Linked DNA regions of Blastopirellula sediminis. The protein of the gene in region 1 binds, or shares a complex with, the protein of each later gene. Links are inferred from orthologs where the notes say so. Each region holds a gene or a part of one and is shown on either strand. Other genes may lie near its edges.

Evidence for each region. Proteins that work in one complex are often made in the same cells at the same time.
Region 2: the proteins of uvrB (region 1) and LOC68_RS05150 are in contact, whole or in part, in a crystal structure (PDB 7EGT), measured with the Thermus thermophilus proteins. The link is inferred for Blastopirellula sediminis from one-to-one orthologs. Residues at the interface, in WP_096411307.1 of Thermus thermophilus: Glu23, Leu25, Arg26, Asp27, Gly28, Glu29, Arg30, Phe31, Arg55, Glu326, Asp327, Phe328, Glu379, Ser382, Gln383, His398, Gly400, Arg401; in WP_096412145.1 of Thermus thermophilus: His654, Arg656, Phe657, Gln666, Asp668, Glu669, Lys680, Arg681, Leu682, Ser683, Lys685, Tyr686, Ala687.

The regions. Positions count from the first base shown.
Region 1 is NZ_JAJKFT010000010.1:3,923,167-3,931,370, forward strand. Bases 3,170-6,093 are described here. They hold uvrB (excinuclease ABC subunit UvrB), read left to right. Parts: upstream 3,170-3,561; coding sequence 3,562-5,625; downstream 5,626-6,093. Other genes in these bases: LOC68_RS27505 (mechanosensitive ion channel domain-containing protein), read right to left, coding at 3,170-3,383; LOC68_RS27515 (hypothetical protein), read left to right, coding at 5,921-6,093. Also shown: more of mechanosensitive ion channel domain-containing protein, read right to left, coding at 1-3,169; more of hypothetical protein, read left to right, coding at 6,094-6,352; GNAT family N-acetyltransferase, read right to left, coding at 6,579-7,862; hypothetical protein, read left to right, coding at 8,018-8,204. UniProt on the Escherichia coli protein: The UvrABC repair system catalyzes the recognition and processing of DNA lesions. A damage recognition complex composed of 2 UvrA and 2 UvrB subunits scans DNA for abnormalities.
Region 2 is NZ_JAJKFT010000004.1:337,154-341,019, forward strand. The notes cover bases 1-3,022. They hold LOC68_RS05150 (ATP-dependent helicase), read left to right. Parts: upstream 1-382; coding sequence 383-2,662; downstream 2,663-3,022. Other genes in these bases: LOC68_RS05145 (DNA-directed RNA polymerase subunit alpha C-terminal domain-containing protein), read right to left, coding at 1-159; LOC68_RS05155 (oxidoreductase), read left to right, coding at 2,692-3,022. Outside these bases: more of oxidoreductase, read left to right, coding at 3,023-3,866. UniProt on the Escherichia coli protein: A helicase with DNA-dependent ATPase activity. Unwinds DNA duplexes with 3'-5' polarity. Translocates on single-stranded DNA with 3'-5' polarity. Initiates unwinding more efficiently from a nicked substrate than double-stranded DNA.

The DNA of each region.
Region 1 (8,204 bases):
GTCGCTTCCGCTTTGCGGGTGTCGGAGCCGTAAGCGATCCCGATCGGAATTTCGATCCGGTTCAGCGTGCTGCTCAACGTCCAGTTCAGCACGCGACCGGTGATGAACTCTTTGTTGGGAACGATAAACTCCTGGCGATCCCAGTTCAAAATGGTCGTCGAACGAATTTGAATTCGGGCGATGGTGCCGGTCACTCCTTCAATCGTGACGATGTCCCCAATGCGGATCGGCCGCTCGATCAACAGGATCAAACCGGCGATGAAGTTGGCGAAGATTTCCTGCAAGCCAAAGCCAAGACCGACCGACATCGCCGCGACGAGCCACTGGATCTTGTCCCATTGCAAGCCAAGCCAACCGGCCGTGATGATCACGCCGATCGCCACCACCAGGTATTGGAAGATGGTCGAGACGGCGAATCGCCCGCCGGCGTCAAGATCGAGTCGCGGCAAGACGAACAGTTCCAGCACGCCAGGCAAGTTGCGAGCCAGCACGAAAGTCGTGAACCCTGCCAAACAGGCGAGGGCGAGCGCCCCCAGGGTCAGCCGATATTCGGTCGACGTCGTCGACGCGGGAGGCGCCGGTTGCAACGAGAGAGCGGGCGCTGGCGCCGTCGATCCTGGATCGCCGCTTGCGTCTCCCGCGGGCGGAGCGGTCGGCGCCGTCGCGATGGCCGAGGGAGCGACTGCCGCGTCGGCCGACTCGCCGAATTCGATCAACGGGTAAATTGTCGTGCGTCCCAGACTACGCATCGCCGGCAAGACGTCTTGCCAGATGATCGCCAGGCCGACCAGCAAAATGCCGCCGAACATCACTTTGACCAGGTGCCGCGTTTGCTCGCCGATGATCGACGGATCGAGCTCCGGCGTTTCTTGGGCGGCGACGGCGACCTCGCTCGAAAGCGTTTCCTTCTCGCTCTTTTGCAACTGCGCCTTCAAGCGTTCGCGGAGCAGCAGCGTTCGCTTCAGCATGATCCAGCGGAAGAGGAAGCCTTGCCCCACTCCGATCGCAATGACCAGGTAGAGAGTCGAGTTGAGCGTTTCTGCGATGCGGACCGCGCCGTAGTAGTAGCCCCACATGGCGGCGACCGCCAACGCAACGGGGGTCGCGATGAACAGCAGGAACAGCATCGGCGCCAGGTAGCGAAAGACGCCGCTGCTGTAGTTCTCCATGATCCATTTGCGGGGAGCGCTTTGGCTGCCGAGCGCTCGCCACAAAACGAACGTGACGAGGGCGATCGAGACGATAAAGACGGCCCGCGCGAGCGGATCGTCGACTGCCGAACCGCTATGCTCTTCCGCAGCGGCGTTGACGCCTGCGGCGAGCGGCAACAGATATTTCAGCGTCCCACTGGTCCAGCGAATGACTTTCGTGACTTCGTCGGGCACGCGAAAGTGCGCTGACATCACGCCGTTGGGCCGAGCCAGTTGCCGCAGCATCTCCAGCGGAAACAACACGAACGTCGTGGCGTACAAGCCGGCCGAAAGGGCCGCGGCGAACGCCGATTCGGTGCGCAGCAGCGAAAGAAAATAGCCGATCGACAGAAAGACCAGGGGCCATATCATCGCCGTCAACGTCGTCAGGATGAGGGCCTCGGTCGTCATGCGGAGCGGCGAAAGCCGTTTCCATGCGAGCTCCGATCCGATGTCGTTCAGGCGATGCCGCATTCGGCGTTTGTAGAACAACAAGGCGCCAAAGAAGATCGCCGTGAACAAAAAGCCGTACGGACTCTGTTTGAATTGGGCCAGCGCAAGGTTGATGAGGCTGTTCCAGTTCGCGGGCGACAGGAACCAACTGGCGGTTCGCCACATCTGCTGGAACTCTTCCCAGTCGACCGTATTGGGCGAGCGAATCCAGAGAATTCGTTCGTCGATAAAGTTCTTGAAGTCGTGCGTCAGCGACGCGAGTTGCTGTTCGTCTTCCTCGAACTCAATCGTCTTGTCGAACAGCTTCTTCGTCGCGGCCGCATAATCGTCGACAATCGTCAGACGGCTCTCGTAGGCGGCTGCAATCCGCTTGACGATTTCCGGATCGTTCAGATCAGGCGTACGTAGCGTCGAATCATGCGCTTCCATCCTGGCGAAGGCGAACGCATCGTTCATCTGGGCCAAACGATTCAGGCTGCGCGATAACCGGAGGCGAATCCGCCCTGCCCCTTCCATGAAGACCGACGGCTCAATCACTCCCGCTTCGACGTCCGATTTGAGCACCAGCAGATCTTTCGCGGCGTCGCGCACGTCAATCAGGTTTAACTGAAGCGTTTTTCGCTCTTCATTCAAGTTCTGCAATTCGACTTGAAACTGACGTTCTTCGGTCAACTGAGCGCGGGCTTCACGCAACATCACGCCGATGGCGTCGGGCGGAAGATCGAGCGCCGCCTTGTTTTCGGTCTGCTGTTTCAGGGCGCGTAGATTGTCAAGCCGCGTTTTCATCGCGGCGACTTCCTCCTCGCGACTCTTCAGGACGTCCAAGAGCTTGGTCCGAACTTCCAGCAGTTTGGTGTTCAATTCCAAAAACTGCGTAATCGCGGGGGACGCTTCGGTATGTTCTTTCTTAGCTTCCTCCAACTCGTCCTTCGCCGCTTCCAATTGCATCTTGGCTTCGGCTTCGCGTTTTTTCGTCGCCAGTTGGCGGACACGCTCCAACTCTTTCTTCAGGAACGCGTTTTTCTTGGTGGCGAGCTCCTTCCGCAGCCCTTGCGCTTCGCTGGAGGCTTCGTAGGCGGTGAGTTCGATCTTTTCGGCGTCGAGTTGCGCCTGGATTTCGACCAGTTTCGCTTCGATCTCGGTACGGCGAGCCAATTGGGTTGGATTGGCGTCGATCGCCGCGGGCAAGGCGCCCAATTCGGTCTGCAAGTCGGTCGCTTGCTGGGTGAGATCGGCGATCTCTTTGGGATTGGCGACTTGGCGTTCGGTACGGCGGTTCGCTTCGGCCGAAGAGTTGAGCAATTCGTTCTGCAACTGCGTCTGGTCACGCTGCAGTTTTTCTACGGACGCTTCAACGAGCGGAAGTTTGGAGTTTTCGTCGACCGGAGAGCGGATTGATTGTTCGGCCGTTTCCAGCTGGCTTTTCAGCTTCGCGACTTGCTGGTCCGGCTGGTCGATCATCGCCTGCCATTCCGCTTTTTTCTCCAGCCACGTTGCGGCCGCTTTCAAGCTTTTGGCGGCGGTCTCAAACTGTCCCGCCAATTTTTCTTTTTCGGCGTCTTCAATTCCGCCGAAATTGGCGACCGCTTTTTGCCGCACGTCGACATCTTCGGCGGTGATTGGGGCGCTTTGGGTGGGGGGAGCGGTATCCTGAGCCAGCGCACTACCAGGGACCATCATGGTCGCCAAAGTGAGCGCCACCGCAAGAAATAGGTCGTTTTTCAGCAATCGATACGGCATTTTCGTCTCCTACGGCAACGATTTTACGGCAATTTGCCGGTTCACGTGAAGACGAGTCAGCGATCGTAAAGGTCGTGGGGATGTCATTTACCGCTCAGAAGGCGATAATGGAAAGATTCGACCTGCGCTATCCATGGATTGATGGCGCCGCTTCCCCCCGAGTTGTACGAGATTGGTAATGCAGTTCGAGCTTCAAGCCCCTTTTGCGCCTGCTGGGGATCAGCCCGCCGCTATCGAGCAGCTTGTCGAAGGACTTCGCGCACAACGTCCCCACCAGTGCCTGATGGGGGTGACCGGTTCCGGTAAGACATTCACCATCGCCAATGTGATTCAGCAGTTGCAGCGGCCGACGTTGGTGATTTCGCACAATAAAACGTTGGCGGCGCAGCTTTACAGCGAATTCAAAGAATTCTTTCCCCACAACGCCGTCCACTACTTCGTCAGCTACTACGACTACTACCAGCCCGAAGCGTACATCCCGCAGCGCGATATCTACATTGAAAAGGATGCGTCGATCAACGACGAGATCGATCGTTTGCGACTCGCGTCGACCAGCGCCCTGGTCAGTCGCCGCGACGTGATCATCGTGGCGAGCGTTTCCAGCATCTATGGTCTCGGTTCGCCGTCCGACTACAAGGCGATGATGGTCAGCGTCGCTCGGGGGCAGATTATCGACCGCGATGAAGTTTTGGGAAAATTGGTCGGGATTCTGTATGAACGAAACGACGTGGCGTTTGAACGCTCGAAGTTTCGCGTTCGGGGCGATTGCATCGAAATCTGGCCTTCCTACGAAGAATTCGCCTACCGCATCGAACTGTGGGGGGACGAGGTCGAACAGCTGTCGATCATTAACCCGCTCACCGGCGAAGTGATCGCGCCGCAGGATCAGCTCTATATTTATCCGGCCAAGCACTTCGTTTTGCCGGAAGAGCGAATCGGCAAAGCGGTGATCGAAATCAAGCACGAACTGGCGGCTCGGTTGCAAGAGCTTGAATCGGCCGGCAAGTTGCTCGAAGCGCAGCGGCTCAATGCGCGAACCCGCTTCGATATCGAAATGCTGCAGGAAGTCGGCTTCTGCCCCGGCGTCGAAAACTACAGCCGTCCCCTTTCCGGCCGACCGCCCGGTTCGGCGCCAAGCACGCTGTACGACTTTTTCCCGAAAGACTTCCTGCTCTTCGTCGACGAATCGCACGTCACCGTCTCGCAGATCCGCGCGATGTACCATGGCGACCGGAGCCGCAAGATGAACCTGGTGGAACATGGTTTCCGCCTGCCGAGCGCGCTCGACAATCGCCCCTTCAAATTCGAAGAGTGGGAAAACATCCTTAACCAGACCGTTTTCGTCTCGGCGACCCCCGGTGATTACGAGCTGGAAAAGACCGGCGGCGAAGTGGTCGAGCAGATCATTCGTCCGACCGGGCTGCTCGATCCAGTCGTCGAACTCCAACCGGCTCGCGGCCAGGTTCCGCATCTGCTGGAGCAAGTCCGCGAACGGGTGGCGATGAAAGAACGCGTGTTGGTCACCACGCTGACCAAGCGACTCGCAGAGGATCTGGCCAACTATCTGTCGGAACAAGGAGTCGCCTGCAAGTGGCTCCATAGCGAACTTGACGCGTTTGAGCGGGTCGAGCTGCTGCGCGATTTGCGAGAAGGCAAGTTCGACTGTCTGGTCGGGATCAACTTGCTTCGCGAAGGTCTCGACTTGCCGGAAGTGTCGCTGGTCGCGATTCTGGACGCCGACAAGGAAGGCTTCCTCCGGAGCGAAACCTCCCTCATTCAAACGATCGGCCGCGCCGCACGTAACGTCAACGCCAAGGTGATTCTATACGCCGACAAGATGACCGATTCGATGCAGGCGGCCATCAGCGAGACCGAACGTCGTCGCAAGATCCAGCAAGAGTACAACGAGAAGCACGGCATCACGCCGGAGACGGTCAAAAAGAACATCCGTCGCGGCATCGAGTCGGAAGCGGAAGCGCATCGCGCGGCCAACGCGGCGGTCGGCAAAGAGGACGACGCCGAATACATCACGCTCGAATACATCGCCGAACTGCAAACCGAAATGCTAGCGGCGGCTGAGAACCTGGAGTTTGAGCGGGCGGCCGCAATCCGCGATCGGATCAGCAAGATGCAAGACTCGGTCGGTAAAAAGGTGAGCGAAGTCTCCGCCGGCGACGACAAAAAAGGGCGAGGCAAACGCCGCCGCGGCGGCGCAAAGACGCCGCGGCCCAAGCGCGGCTAGCGAATCGCCGGTCGTAGAGATGTAGGCTGGGTCGAGACCCAGCACTTCGGATTCGGACCGTAAAATGCTGGGTCTCGACCCAGCCTACGCTTGATGTCTTTGCTAGCGGGGCGTTGTTCTGGTAAGACGCGTCGACTTTAACGTCGCCGCGGTGTTGGACTCTAACGGTTCGTCCAAATTATTCGAATCTGCCGGCGGAAAACGCCGAATCCAGTGGTGTGCACGGACGCGTCTCGTCCGCGCTCCATTCTTGGCTGAAACCCGCCAGCGAACGAACATTGCCTGGAGTCGAATAATGAAGAAGATGATTTGCGTCGCCACGGCGCTGACGACGTTGCTGGTCGCCTCGGCCGCGATGGCTCAAGACTTGACGGTCCTGCGTAGCAGCAGCAGCCCGAGCGATATGCCGGCCCAGCCGCTGGAAAGCGCCCCGGCCTTGTCGGCTTCGACGCCGGAGATGTGGTTCTACCTGATGGAAACTCGCCGCGCCGAGAGCCCGTCGGTTCTGCGTCTGCAACGGGCCCAGTTCATCGCCGGACAGCGTAACGCCCGCATCGCCGCTCGCGAATGGTACGGCGTTTCGGTGGCTCGTCCCGAAGCGAACGCGACCCCGTTCTTCCGCGAGTACTCGAACCTGCGTACGAACATCTCGTATAGCCCGGAAACGCAATTGCGTTATACGACCGGCGTTCGCCCGGTCTACGTGACCGAAGGTCGCCAGTTCTAATTCGCGATTGCGAACAGAATCGAACAATCAAAACGGCCGAGCGTAATGCTCGGCCGTTTTTTGTTGCGCCGGTTCCTATTAGCCCGAGGCGCAAGCCGAGGGAAAGCGGTCGGCGTCATCAGCAAAGATCCCATTTGATTTGCGGTCGGGAACACGCCAATTCCGTTCAGATTAGTTCCGGACCCATTCCCTCGGCTTGCGCCTCGGGCTAGTACGTAGCCCGCTCCTAAATCAAATGGATCATTCCCCGGAGCAGCGCCAGGGAAAAGTAGAAAGTCGCTGTCGTGAGAACGCTGACGGCGATCCAGGCGATTCGCTTGCGGAAACCGGTAAGAGCGCCCCCGATAATCACTGTATAGAGCGGAACCAGCCACAGTTGCTCGGGCCAAGGGAAAAAGGTGAAGAGATAGATTCTTCCGATGATCGTGAAGACGATCAGGGCGTTCAGACAGACGACGTCGACGCGGCGAATCGGTTCGGCGTCGCGGCCGCGACGCGTACGTAGCGGCGACAACAGAAAGCGATAAAGCAGATTGAGTTCTCCCTCGACCGGTCGCCGCATCCCGGTCTCGCGGGAGTCGTCCCACTTTTTCATCGCGCGAGCGATCGACTTGGGATCGGGGGCGATCAACGCGTCGGGAAAACCGTCGGCGGAAAACTGCACGCTCGCTACTTCCGGCAGCTTCTCCAGCACTTGCAGCGTTCGCTCGCGGAGCGGCTCCATATCTTCCAGCGACAGTTTTGGCTGCATGCCGAAAAAGGTGATGCGATCGAGCGGACCCATTTGCAAGAGCGCTTGACGCGGCTCGGCCAGGATCGCGAGGACTCCTTCGTACTTGCGCTCGTCAATCGAAAACGTCCAGCTCCAGCCGACCTCGCGCCACTTCTGGAGCGTCACTTCCATTTCATCTTCCGGCAGAAACTCGGCGGCGATCTGCTGCGTCAGTTTTTCGCCCGGCGGATCTCCCGATTTATCGCTCATGTGCAAAGTGAGCAGAACGTTGAGCGCCTTGACCGGCGACGGATGGGGAACGGGCTGCAGCGTCGATTTGCGTCTTTCGATTTCGGTCGGCTGCAGCGGCTGGACCAGTTCCACCAGCGGAAAGGAGAACTTCAGGACGTCATAGGAACTGAACCCGCCGACCGCTCGATAGCGGTCGATCGTTTTCGGGTCCGCTTGCCGAGCGACTGCGGATGCGGTCTCGCAGTTCAGTTCGACGGCTTTGGCCAGCAATTGTTTGAGCAACTCTTGCGCAACGCCGGCGTCGCGCCACGCGGAAGTGACCTCCACTTCGTAAATGAAAAACTCATCCGCCTGGTTGACGCGGGTCAGATGAACGCCAGAGGCGTAGCCGATCGCGATCCCTTCGACGAAGACGACGCAGAGGTGATTCCGCGGATCGGCGAGAAACTGCTCGAGCAGCCGCGTGTTGAGTGCGCCGTCGAACAGGTCGCTGGGGACGTTTCGTAAGCGGGACGCTTCGTCAGGGGCGAGAAATCGAAAGTCCACAAAGCGTCTCGGCGATAATCAAAAGCGATTCGACATCGACGTATCGTACACGCTGACGCCGGAAACTTCACGCACTGGGCGTGAAACTTTCTTGTCTGCGCCTACGGAATCGGACTACAATCCCGCCTGATGAGCTGGCTGTTCTTGGGGATTTCATGGATCTATTCATCGCGCGTTCCGGCGGCAGCGAGGCGGTCAACCGGTGGCATGCGGAGCACCCGGCGGCTTTGGGGGTGGTGGCGCTGTTGTTTGGCTTGATGGCCATCTTTGCCGGCGCACATACGCTAGCGACAGGAAAAAAGGACCGCGGCAATAAACAAGTCCTGGATGACGCCGACACGG
Region 2 (3,866 bases), on another replicon or contig:
ACGCGTGCAGTTGAGGAGGTCTCGAACGGTGAAAATGCCACGTTCTTCGAGACAATTCGTCGTGCGAACCGTGAGGCCGATTTCCGCGGTGCTCATTTCGAGCTTGGACATCAAGCTTTCTGATTCTTGAGCAGCAGCATTCAGAGGAATTCGCGTCATGGGTTCCCTCCCAGGCAATAGAGTGGAGAATGGTTGCGGTTCTTCCCTGGAACCGCCAATCGGGGCATTCGTTGGGGGCGACTGCGGCGCCACGTCCTTCGAACTTGAGTTAATATACTCGGCGCGCCCGTTTTGCACAGGACTTTACAAAATATTTAACGGAACAACATTCGTAGTGCTAGCACTTGTTGGCTATCTCGCTCCTCCTTTCAGCATGTAACGGATGACAGCAGACCCTCATCAATCGCTTACCGATCCGCAGCGCGAAGCGGTGCTGCATGTCGAAGGACCGCTGCTTGTTTTGGCAGGTCCCGGCAGCGGTAAGACACGAGTAATTACGCATCGAATCGCACATTTGTTGTCCGAAGGAGTGCGCGCTTCGCAGATCGCTGCGCTCACCTTTACCAACAAGGCGGCGGACGAAATGCGGACTCGCTTGGACCGTCTAGCGCCCGGTGAACATGTCTGGATCGGGACCTTCCACCGATTTTGTGCGCGCCTCTTGCGGCAATACGCCGAATACCGCGGACTGCAGCCGAACTACACGATCTACGACGCGAGCGACTCTTTATCGCTTTTGAAGCGAACGATTCGCGAGACCGATGTTCAGCTGACGCATGCCACTCCCGAGCAGGTCGCATCCGCCATTAGCTGGGCCAAGAATCATTTGATCACGGCCGATCGCTACACCGGCGGCGTTAATGCGACCGGTTCGATCGTCGAACGGGTCTATCCCAAGTACCAGGCCGCGCTGCAACAAGCGAACGCCGTCGATTTCGACGATTTGTTGATGCACGTCACGCTGCTGCTGAAAGAGAACGAAGAGCTGCGGGCCACGCTCGACGATCGGTTCCGCTATATCCTGGTCGACGAGTATCAAGACACCAACTTGCCGCAGTACGCGATCGTTCGTGCGCTATCGATCAATCATCCCAATCTGGGCGTCACTGGCGATCCCGACCAATCGATTTACGGGTGGCGCGGCGCCAACCTGAAGAATATCTTGGAGTTCGAAAGCGACTTCCCCGATGTGAAAGTGGTGCGGCTCGAACAGAACTATCGCAGCACGCCGAACATCCTTGCGGTCGCCGACGCGCTGATCGCGAACAACAAGCAGCGGAAGAAGAAGTCGCTCTTTACCGATAACCCGGCCGGCAAGCCGGTCCGCTTGATCCAGTACTCGACTCATAAGGAAGAAGCGCAAGCGATCGCCGCGCGGATCGCCGCCAACGTCGCCCAGGGCAAACGACGTCCCCGCGACTACGCCATCTTCTATCGGATCAACGCCCTGTCGCGCACGTTTGAAGATGCGCTGCGACAACAGGGGGTGCCGTACAAGATTGTGAGCGGAGTCGAGTTCTATCACCGGAAAGAAATCAAGGACCTGCTCGCTTACGCGCTGCTAATGAACAACCCCCGCGACGACGTGGCGTTTGAACGGATCGTCAACGTCCCACGTCGCGCGATCGGCAAGGCGACGCTGCTGAAGCTGCGCGTCCATGCGGCGATGGAAGGGCTGTCGATGCTCGAAGCGGCGCGAGAGGCCGGCATGGTCGAAGGAATCGCCAGCCGAGGCGCCGTCGCGCTGGCGAAGTTCGTCGCACTGTTCGATCGACTTTCGACCAAGATCAACGATCCAGTCGAAGAGATCTTGGGCTTCATCCTTTCTGAAACCGACTTCAAGAAGCAGTACGAAGATTCGGACAACGTCGAAGATCAGAGCCGCTTGGAGAATATCGAAGAACTTCTCTCGTCGGCCCGCGAGTACGACGCCGAACATCCGCATGACGGGACGCTCGAGCACTACCTGGAAGAAAAGACGTTGGTCAACGAGACCGACGACTTTGACGCCGAGCTTGATCGCGTCACGCTGATGACGTTGCACGCGGCGAAAGGGCTGGAGTTTCCGGTCGTCCATATCGTCGCCATCGAACAAGGACTGCTGCCGCACGAACGCTCGCGCGAGAATCCGGAGCAGCTGGAAGAAGAGCGGCGGCTGTTGTTTGTGGGGATCACCCGGGCGGAGGAAGAGCTCGATATCAGCCTGGCCCGGTATCGCGACTTCCGCGGGAAACGGAACCTGACGATCCCGAGCCCGTTTTTGATGGAATTGCCGCGGGAAGAGATGGAGGTAACGGAAGAACAAACCGCCTTTGCCCCCGATTATTCGTACGAAGAGAGCTATTTTCCCGAATTTCCCATATCGGGTGAAAGGCCACTCGATCTGCCAAGACCTGTGCCGCCGCTCGGGATTACAAATATACGCACGGCCGCTGATCTGTTGGGAGATCGGGGCGACGACGCGAAACCGCGGGTCGAACCGAACGCCTTCGTACAGGGAATGGTCGTCACCCACGACGAGTACGGACTTGGCAAGATCATCGCTCTAAGCGGCGAAGGATCGAAACGGACTGCAACGGTTCGGTTTGCCAGTGGAGCAGGGGAGAAGAAGTTCCGGCTCGCCTACAGTCCGCTCCGACCCGCCAATACCAACCGGCCGTAATCGGGCCGCGTAGTCACCAAGAGAAGCTCGTGAAATACGAAAAGATCGCCCAGCTGAAATCGGTAGAACAATTCCGCGAACGTTTGGAGACGCTCGGAATCTCGCTGCCGTGCGACGATGAGATTTTGACGGCCGAAGCGGGATCTCCGCTCGCCGAACCGCTCGCCTGGGGATCGCTGACGGCCGGCAATCGCTGGACGATTCATCCGATGGAAGGTTGGGACGCCAATCATGATGGATCGCCTACCGAGCTGACGATTCGCCGTTGGCACAACTTTGGGCTCTCTGGCGCGAAGATGATCTGGGGTGGCGAAGCGGCGGCGGTGCAACCGGACGGTCGCGCCAATCCGCGGCAGACGATGGCGATCGACAGTAACCTCGACGGCCTTGCGCAGCTTCGCGGCGCCGCGCTCATGGCGCATCAAGAGGCGTTCGGAAAAGTCGACGATCTGATCATTGGATTGCAGCTGACGCACTCCGGACGTTTTTGTCGTCCGCTGCCGGATCAAAAACTCCGTCCGCGAATCGCCTACCATCATCCGCTGCTCGACGCCAAGTTTCAGATCAATCCGAGCGACGACTCGGTCGTCTGGACTGACGAAGAGATCGAAGGCTTGATCGACAGCTATGTCAACGCGGCGCGACTGGCGCGCGAAGTCGGCTACCAGTTTGTCGACGTGAAAGCGTGTCACGGCTACTTGTTACACGAGTTCCTGGGGGCTCGCTTGCGTGAAGGAAAGTTCGGCGGCGACTTCGAGGGACGGACGCGGTTGCTGAAGACGGTCATTCAGCGGATCAAGACCGAGCTGCCAGGAATCGAAGTTGGCGTTCGTTTGAGTGCGTTCGACTTCGTTCCGTATCAGCAAGGGGATGCGGTCGGCGAGCCGATGGACTTCTCCGGCTGTTTGCCTTACCAGTGCGGCTTTGGCTCTAGTCCCGATAATCCGCTCGAGATTGATCTGACCGAACCGGTTCGTTTGATTCGCGAGCTGGGAGAAATGGGGGTCATCGGCGTCAACATCAGCTGCGGCAGCCCTTATTACAACCCGCATATTCAGCGGCCGGCGATCTTTCCGCCGAGCGACGGTTATCAGCCGCCGGAAGATCCGCTGATCGGCGTCGCCCGGATGATCGACGTCGCGCGGAAGTGCAAAGCGGCGGCGCCGAACGTCACGATGGTGGCGACCGGCTTCACCTATCTGCA